Regions from separate parts of the Bacillus bruguierae genome, predicted to be linked through region 1. Evidence: riboswitches for the same ligand, from Rfam matches in the RefSeq annotation. Region 1 holds a riboswitch; the other holds the start of a gene.
The links. A riboswitch is a leader RNA that binds a small molecule or an ion and turns the genes downstream of it on or off. The one in region 1 is predicted to bind S-adenosylmethionine.
Positions count from the first base shown of each region.

Region 2: another riboswitch for S-adenosylmethionine. It lies ahead of WAZ07_RS02955 (bifunctional homocysteine S-methyltransferase/methylenetetrahydrofolate reductase); the one in region 1 lies ahead of WAZ07_RS08475 (methionine ABC transporter ATP-binding protein).

Region 1 is NZ_JBAWSX010000003.1:362,657-366,561, forward strand. Features, by position in the region: gene WAZ07_RS08460 (toprim domain-containing protein) at 422-766, shown strand; gene WAZ07_RS08465 (thioredoxin family protein) at 778-1,077, shown strand; gene WAZ07_RS08470 (hypothetical protein) at 1,232-1,576, shown strand; SAM riboswitch class I at 1,703-1,810, shown strand; gene WAZ07_RS08475 (methionine ABC transporter ATP-binding protein) at 2,094-3,119, shown strand; gene WAZ07_RS08480 (methionine ABC transporter permease) at 3,112-3,777, shown strand; gene metQ (methionine ABC transporter substrate-binding lipoprotein MetQ) at 3,857-3,905, shown strand, end outside.
Region 2 is NZ_JBAWSX010000001.1:591,550-595,454, forward strand. Features, by position in the region: gene metC (cystathionine beta-lyase) at 1-498, opposite strand, end outside; gene WAZ07_RS02950 (methionine biosynthesis PLP-dependent protein) at 495-1,607, opposite strand; SAM riboswitch class I at 1,682-1,801, opposite strand; SAM riboswitch class I at 2,003-2,113, shown strand; gene WAZ07_RS02955 (bifunctional homocysteine S-methyltransferase/methylenetetrahydrofolate reductase) at 2,249-3,905, shown strand, end outside.

The DNA of each region.
Region 1 (3,905 bases):
GTGCAGAAGCGATCAGGCCCTTTTCCTGCCACATGCAAGGGTTAAACCAAAGGGAGAAAGTGAGTATAGGTTATCTTTGTTCTACATAGCAGCGACTTAGATATTGGGAAATTAAAATGGATGTATATAGAACATAGAATTTTTTCTACTTAGAGATGATAGGAATGGAGATTGTCTTAGATATGTTTCTGAGCGAGCCGCTTCCGCTTTTAATCATTGTCTAGAGTGGCTAGAATGTTCGGTGGCTGCGCTTCTTCCTCCGAGGCAAAAAGCGCCTCTATGTCAGGAGCTCCAACACCCTCCTGTTCTGACCAAGCCCCTTCCGCTTTTCTTCACAAAAATAAACAGGAAACAACATTGAAATATTGAATATACTAAAGGGAAGGTTGTATCATAGTATATGGTGATCGGGTGATGCCAAGTGGTCTATGTGGACAAAGTAATTATTGTTGAAGGTAAGTCAGATAAGAGAAAGATCGAAGCGATTATTAGAGAACCGGTGGAAATTGTTTGTACAAATGGTACAATTGGTTTGTCGAAAATGGATGAACTCATTGACCAGCTGTACGATAAAGAAGTGTATGTTCTTGTGGACGCAGATGATGCAGGAGAGAAATTACGCAAACAGTTTCGTCGCGAATTTCCACGGGCTGAACATATTTACATTGATCGTTCGTATCGAGAGGTTGCGACTGCACCATCGTCTCATTTAGCGAACGTTTTATGGGGAGCTGACATTGACGTCTATACAGAATTTTTACGGTAAGGAAGGGTACAATGATCGATTGGACAGGACATGAAGCAGTAGTTGCAGTTAGAGATCAAGATAAAACGGTGTTATACGTATATACGCCAATGTGCGGTACGTGTCAGTTAGCTAAAAAAATGTTAACGGTTGTTGAAGCAGCGTTGCCTCATTTAGAAATTGGGATGCTGAATGTAAATTATGCACCGCATTTTGCACGGGAGTATGAAATTGAAAGTGTTCCGTGTTTACTTATATTTGAGAAGAATCAACTTGTAAAGAAAATATATGCATTTCAATCTGTGGAATATTTATATATGGAATTACAATAGGCGGCAAAAATTTTGCCGCCTCGACATATTTCTTGGGAAATAGTAAGAAACAAATGATTTTTCATACAGCTTTTGTCGAGAGAATGACACAGGAGAGCGTGTTATAGAAATGGAATGGTAATATGTAAAACGTGATATGGGGAGTGTGATGAAGATGAAATTGTATTCACTGCTTCAATCATTTGTAACATATGCCAATACGCAATATCACTTAGAACCACTATTACCACAATTCGAAAAGGTTGTTTGTTTTACTTTCCAAGATGAATGTTATTCATTGAATATTTCAAGAGAGAAAATTGAAATTATAAATGGCGTGGTGGGAACAGAAGGGCTTGTTTGTTCTCAAGAAATAGATTTGCGGTTGTTGATTACAGGTCAAGTTCGCTTGCAGTCGCTATTGCGCCGAAATGCGATTACATATAAAGGGACTTATCGAACGATGTTATTATTAGAATCTGTATTTCATATTTGTAAACCGCTACGAGTTGGCGCTTAACTTTCAGAAAGTTTATTTTTCGCTAAAATTTCTGTTGACATCTATTTCATGCGTTGATACAATTCAAAACATAAAATAACGAAAACTTCATAACGATAAAATCAGACGAATTTTATATCTGATTTTCTCTTATCAAGAGAGGTGGAGGGACTGTGCCCTGTGAAACCCGGCAACCGTCAACTTATGTTGAAATGGTGCCAATTCCTGCAAAGCGAATGCTTTGAGAGATGAGAGGAAAGGATAATAGTAATTTATGTATATAAACCTTTCTGCTCATTTTTAAAGCAGAAAGGTTTTTTTGTTGTTTCGATGTAGAAGGACACTCGAACAACAAGATGTTTTTATGGCTATAGCGGAGAGCCGCTTACGCTTTTATAATCCAGCTTCAGCGGCTAGCTCTTCGCGTCTAAGAACCTCCCGCACGAAAAGATAAAAAGCATTTTTTGTGCGAGAGAACCTTAGCCAGTCAGAGCTGGGCAAGCCGCTTACGCTTTTTAATTAAAAAGGGGTGACATCGATGATCATTTTAGAAAATGTAAAGAAAATATATCGCTCCAAACACGGTGATGTTACTGCTGTGGATGATGCGAATTTACAAATAGAAAAAGGCGAGATTTTCGGGGTTATCGGCTATAGCGGCGCCGGAAAGAGTTCGTTAATTCGCTTGTTTAATCAATTGGAGAAACCAACGTCTGGAAAGATTACGATTGGAGAGCGTGTAATTTCAGCAATTACAGGTAAGGAACTTCGCGAAGCACGTCAAGAAATCGGAATGATTTTTCAGCACTTCAACTTACTTTGGTCACGAACTGTTCGTGAAAATATTGCTTTCCCGCTTGAAATTGCTGGAGTGACAAAAGAGAAACGAAGTCAGCGCGTAGATGAATTAATTCGTCTTGTTGGTTTAGAAGGACGAGGCGATGCGTATCCATCTCAGCTAAGTGGTGGACAAAAGCAGCGCGTCGGTATTGCGAGAGCGTTAGCGAATAATCCGAAAGTATTATTGTGCGATGAAGCAACGTCCGCATTAGATCCAGAAACGACAGATCAAATTTTAGATTTGCTTCTCGATATTAATAAACGTCTTGGGTTAACGATTGTACTCATTACACATGAAATGCATGTCATTCAAAAAATTTGTAATCGCGTTGCTGTTATGGAAAAAGGAAAGATTGTTGAAAGCGGCAGCGTGTTAGATGTATTTCGTAATCCGCAGCAAGACATTACAAAGCGTTTCGTTAAGCAAATAACAGATTCTGAAGATGCAGATGAGGCAATTGAGCATTTAGCAGAGAAATACCCGGAAGGAAAGGTCGTGAAGCTGCAGTTTATTGGTGAAGCAGTAGAAAGACCAGTTTTACAGGATTTAATGAAGCAAGATGGAGTGGAAGTGAGCATTCTGCAAGGGAATATTGCGCAAACGACAAACGGGGCGTATGGAAGCTTAATTGTCCACTTAAATGGCGACGAAGATGTGATTGCAAAAGCAATTGCAACGATTCAACAAGAGCAAGTCGAGCTGGAGGTGATTGCACATGGATAATCTGCTTCAAAATGTCGATTGGGATACAATGCTAGAAGCTACCGGAGAAACGCTATATATGACGGTAATTGCCACACTGGCAACATTTGTATTGGGGCTTATTCTTGGATTATTACTGTTTCTTACAGGGAAAGATAATTTATGGGAGAACAAACCAGTCAATGTTGTAATTGGCGCGTTTGTAAATATTTTTCGTTCTATCCCGTTTATTATTTTAATCATTTTACTGATTCCATTTACGAAGTTTCTTCTTAACACAATTCTCGGAGCAAGTGCTGCACTGCCAGCATTAATTGTTGGAGCAGCGCCGTTTTATGCAAGAATGGTTGAAATTGCTCTTCGTGAAATTGATAAAGGTGTCATTGAAGCATCGAAAGCGATGGGGGCAAAGACAAGTACAATTATTTTAAAAGTACTGATACCTGAATCTTTGCCAGCACTCATTTCGGGTATTACGGTAACGGCGATTGCACTTGTGGGCTACACAGCAATGGCTGGAGTAGTTGGTGCAGGCGGCCTTGGTACACTTGCTTATTTAGAAGGATTCCAGCGCAACAATAGCGATGTAACTCTCATGGCAACAATTCTTGTGCTTGTGATCGTATTTATTATTCAAGTGCTTGGTGACTTCTTTACGAAGCGACTTGATAAAAGATAAAGAAGGGTTTTCGTCTCAGACGAAGACTTTCTATAAATTAACTATTTGGAATATTAAGAAAAGGAAAGGGTGTCAGAATATGAAAAAGGTATTATTTTCAGCACTTATTGCTGTATTTGTATTGGCAT
Region 2 (3,905 bases), on a different contig from region 1:
ATGGGCAGATTTTGCAAGTTCACAAACGGCTCTAATATTTGTTACTTTTAATAATGGATTTGACGGTGTTTCAACGTAAAAAACTTTTGTATTGGGACGAATATTTTGTTCTACCTCTTCTAAATTTGTCATGTCAACGAATGTGTGTGAAACGCCGTAACGAGAGAGAACTTCCGTTATAATTCGGTATGTACCTCCGTACACGTCTTCAGAAATAAGGACATGGTCTCCTTGAGATAAAAGAAGAAAAGCAGTTGAAATAGCAGCCATGCCAGATGAAAAGGCAAATCCTTTGCTTCCGCCTTCTAGTAAAGCGATTAGTTCCTCGAGAGCTTCGCGTGTTGGATTTCCAGAACGACTATAATCATATTTTCCAAATGAATCTACATCAAATTGATGAAATGTAGATGTATTGTAAACAGGAACATTTACAGCACCTGTTTGTTTGTCATGCTTAAAACGATTATGAAGTAAAAGCGTATCTAGGGAATAACTCATATTCTCACTCCTTCTTTTACTTGTTTTAAAGTTTGCTGTAAGTCTTGAATTAAATCATCTTGGTTTTCAATTCCTACGGAGAAGCGCAGCAGACGATTACAAACGCCTCGTGCTATGCGAATATCTTCTGGTATATCGGCATGTGTTTGTGTTGCGGGGTATGTAATAAAGCTTTCTACACCGCCAAGACTTTCTGCAAACGTAATAAGAGAAAGCGATTGTAAGAATGGATCAATCCACGCTTCTTCTCGTAGTTTAAAAGAGATCATACCGCCTTTTCCTGGATAATACACATCGGTTATGGCTTCTTCTTCTTGTAAATAGGAAACAATTGCTTTTGCGTTCTCTTCATGCTGCCTCATGCGCAGCGCTAATGTTTTCATGCCGCGTATTAAAAGCCAAGAATCAAATGGATTTAACACCGCTCCAGATGCATTGTGATAGTAAGCGAGTTCTTCGCATAATTTTGCCCCTTTTGCAACAACGAGTCCGCTTAATACATCATTATGACCGCCTAAATACTTTGTAGCGCTATGCAGGACAATGTCGGCACCTGTTGTTAATGGTTGTTGCAAATAGGGTGTGTAAAATGTGTTATCGACAATAAGGAGCAAGTCGTGACGTTTTGCAATGGCAGCAACTGCGGCAATGTCCATTATTTGCATAAGTGGATTTGTTGGTGTTTCTATGAAAATGGCTTTTGTTTTCGGTGAAATTGCTTTTTCAATTTCTTCTATATGTTGTGTATCTATATATCTACATCGAACATCCCATTTTTGCTCGTGTTCTGTAAATAACCGATATGTTCCGCCGTATAAATCTTCAGATACAATTAGTTCGTCACCAGAGCGAAATAGTGAAAGGACAAGAAGAACAGCAGCCATTCCTGAGCTACAGGCATAGCCTTGCTCGCCATGTTCTAAGTCAGCGATCGCGCGTTCTAATAGAAGGCGTGTTGGGTTTCCAGTTCGGGAATAATCAAACCCTGTTGACTTTCCAATTCCTTCGTGGCGATAAGCAGTGGAAAAGTAAACGGGTGGGTTGACCGCTCCAGTTATTGTTTCACTGCGATTTCCAATTTGGGCAAGCTTTGTTTCCATTGTAGACATAATAGAATTCCTCCCTAGTACAAAATAAAAAAGCCTTCTAAGAAGAAGGCTTATATACGGGAAATATAGTCTTCTTCTTATCTGTCAAATCATTTCTCAATTTGCTGGAATTAGCACCTTATTAACAAATAAAAAGCTTGTTAATGGTTGCTGAGGCGTCATTGGGCCAGTCCCTCGACCTCTCTCGATAAGAATTCGAAATATGAAGTTTTTGATTATGTTTTTTACTTTACAACAAATTTAGAAAGAAACGCAACTATATTTTGAATAATTTTATTTTTCTTTATTTTCATTGACTTTCGTATTTTAACATGCTAAATTAGTGAAAAAATTAACAAAGATTGTTAATAAGTGAACGGATAATGTTTACTTTTTGTAATTATAATCGAATGAAACTCTTATTAAGAGTGGTGGAGGGAAAGGCCCTGTGAAACCCAGCAACCTTCAAGCAATATGTTTGAAACGGTGCTAAGACCTGCAGAACAAATTGTTCTGAATGATAAGAGGAGGATAAAATGCTGTCCCCCTCTTCTCAATGAAGAGGGGGGTTTTTTATATAAATACAAATTAAAAAACGACATAAAAACCCCCACTGATTAAAGTTTCACTTTATATATATTGAAAAGAAGAGAGGGAGACATGTGAAACTACTAGATTTATTGCAAAGAGGAATTGTGATTGGGGACGGAGCGATGGGAACATTGTTGTATTCTCATGGTTTACAAAGCTGCTTTGAAGAATTGAATTTATCTGAGCCGGAACGGATTATTTCGATTCATAAACAATATGTTGCCGCAGGGGCAGATGTCATTCAAACCAATACATACGGAGCAAATGAAGGGAAACTTCGTATGTACGGTCTTGAGGATCGCGTAAGGAAAATTAACCGCGCTGCTGTAAGACATGCAAAAGAAGCGGTGACAGAAAAGAATGCAATCGTAGGAACAATCGGTGGAATGAAACATATTGGAGCAGTTACAACCACGGATATGGAGCGTGAATTTATGCTCTTAGAGCAAGCAAATGCCCTGCTAGAAGAAAGTGTTGATGGGTTATTACTAGAAACATTTTACGATGAATTTGAATTACTTCATGCAGTAAAAGTATTACGGAAGCAAACCAATGTCCCTCTTATTGCGCAGCTTGCCCTTCATGAAGCTGGTACAACACAAAATGGAAATAGTGTAGATGATGTATTGAAGCAGCTTATAGAGTATGGTGCAAATGTGGTCGGATTAAATTGTCAGTTAGGGCCGCTTCATATGATTGAATCTTTTGAGACGATAGAAATTCCTAAATATAGTTATTTATCTGCGTATCCAAATGCTGGTCTTCCTAAATATGTAGAGGGCCGTTACGTATACGAAGGAAGCCCGGCTTATTTTGAAGAAATGGCGCCGGAATTTATTAAGCAAGGCGTTAGGCTGCTTGGGGGGTGTTGCGGTACAACTCCTTCTCATATCGAAGCGATGAAGCGAGCACTTGAAAATGAGCATCCTGTAACAGCTAAAGAAGTTGTAAAGCGAGCTGAAGTAATAGCAAAGCAGCGTGTAAATACAGTAGATCGAATTACATTAGCAGAAAAAGCGAAAAAGGAAACGACAGTGATTGTTGAGCTAGATCCACCCAAAACGTTGGATACGCAGAGATTTTTTGAAGGAGCTAAGGCGTTGAAGCGTGCAGGAGCAGATGCCATTACGTTAGCTGATAATTCTTTAGCGTCGCCTCGCGTATCAAATATGGCAATGGGAGCGTTATTAACAAAGCACGATATCCCTATATTAATTCATTTAACGTGCCGTGATCATAATGTGATTGGGCTGCAGTCTCATTTACTAGGATTAGCAGCGCTCGGCATGGAGGAAATATTAGCATTAACTGGAGATCCTGCGAGGGTTGGTGATTTTCCTGGTGCAACATCTGTATATGACCTTTCTTCTATAGAACTCATTAAAATGATTAAAGAAATGAACAATGGCCGGTCTATCTTAGGAAAAACAATAGGAGCAGCTACCCGTTTTTCGGTTGGTGGGGCTTTTAATCCACATGTAAGACATATCGAGGCAGCTGTAAAACGTATGGAGAAAAAAATTGCAGCTGGTGCTGAGTATTTTTTAACACAGCCCATTTATGATGCAGCAGTCATTCGAAACGTGTATGAAGCGACGAAGCATATCGAACAGCCAATTTTTATTGGGATTATGCCGCTTGTAAGTAAACGAAATGCAGACTTTTTACATTTTGAGGTGCCAGGCATTACTCTTCCAGAAGAAGTGAGAAGGCGTATGGACGGACATA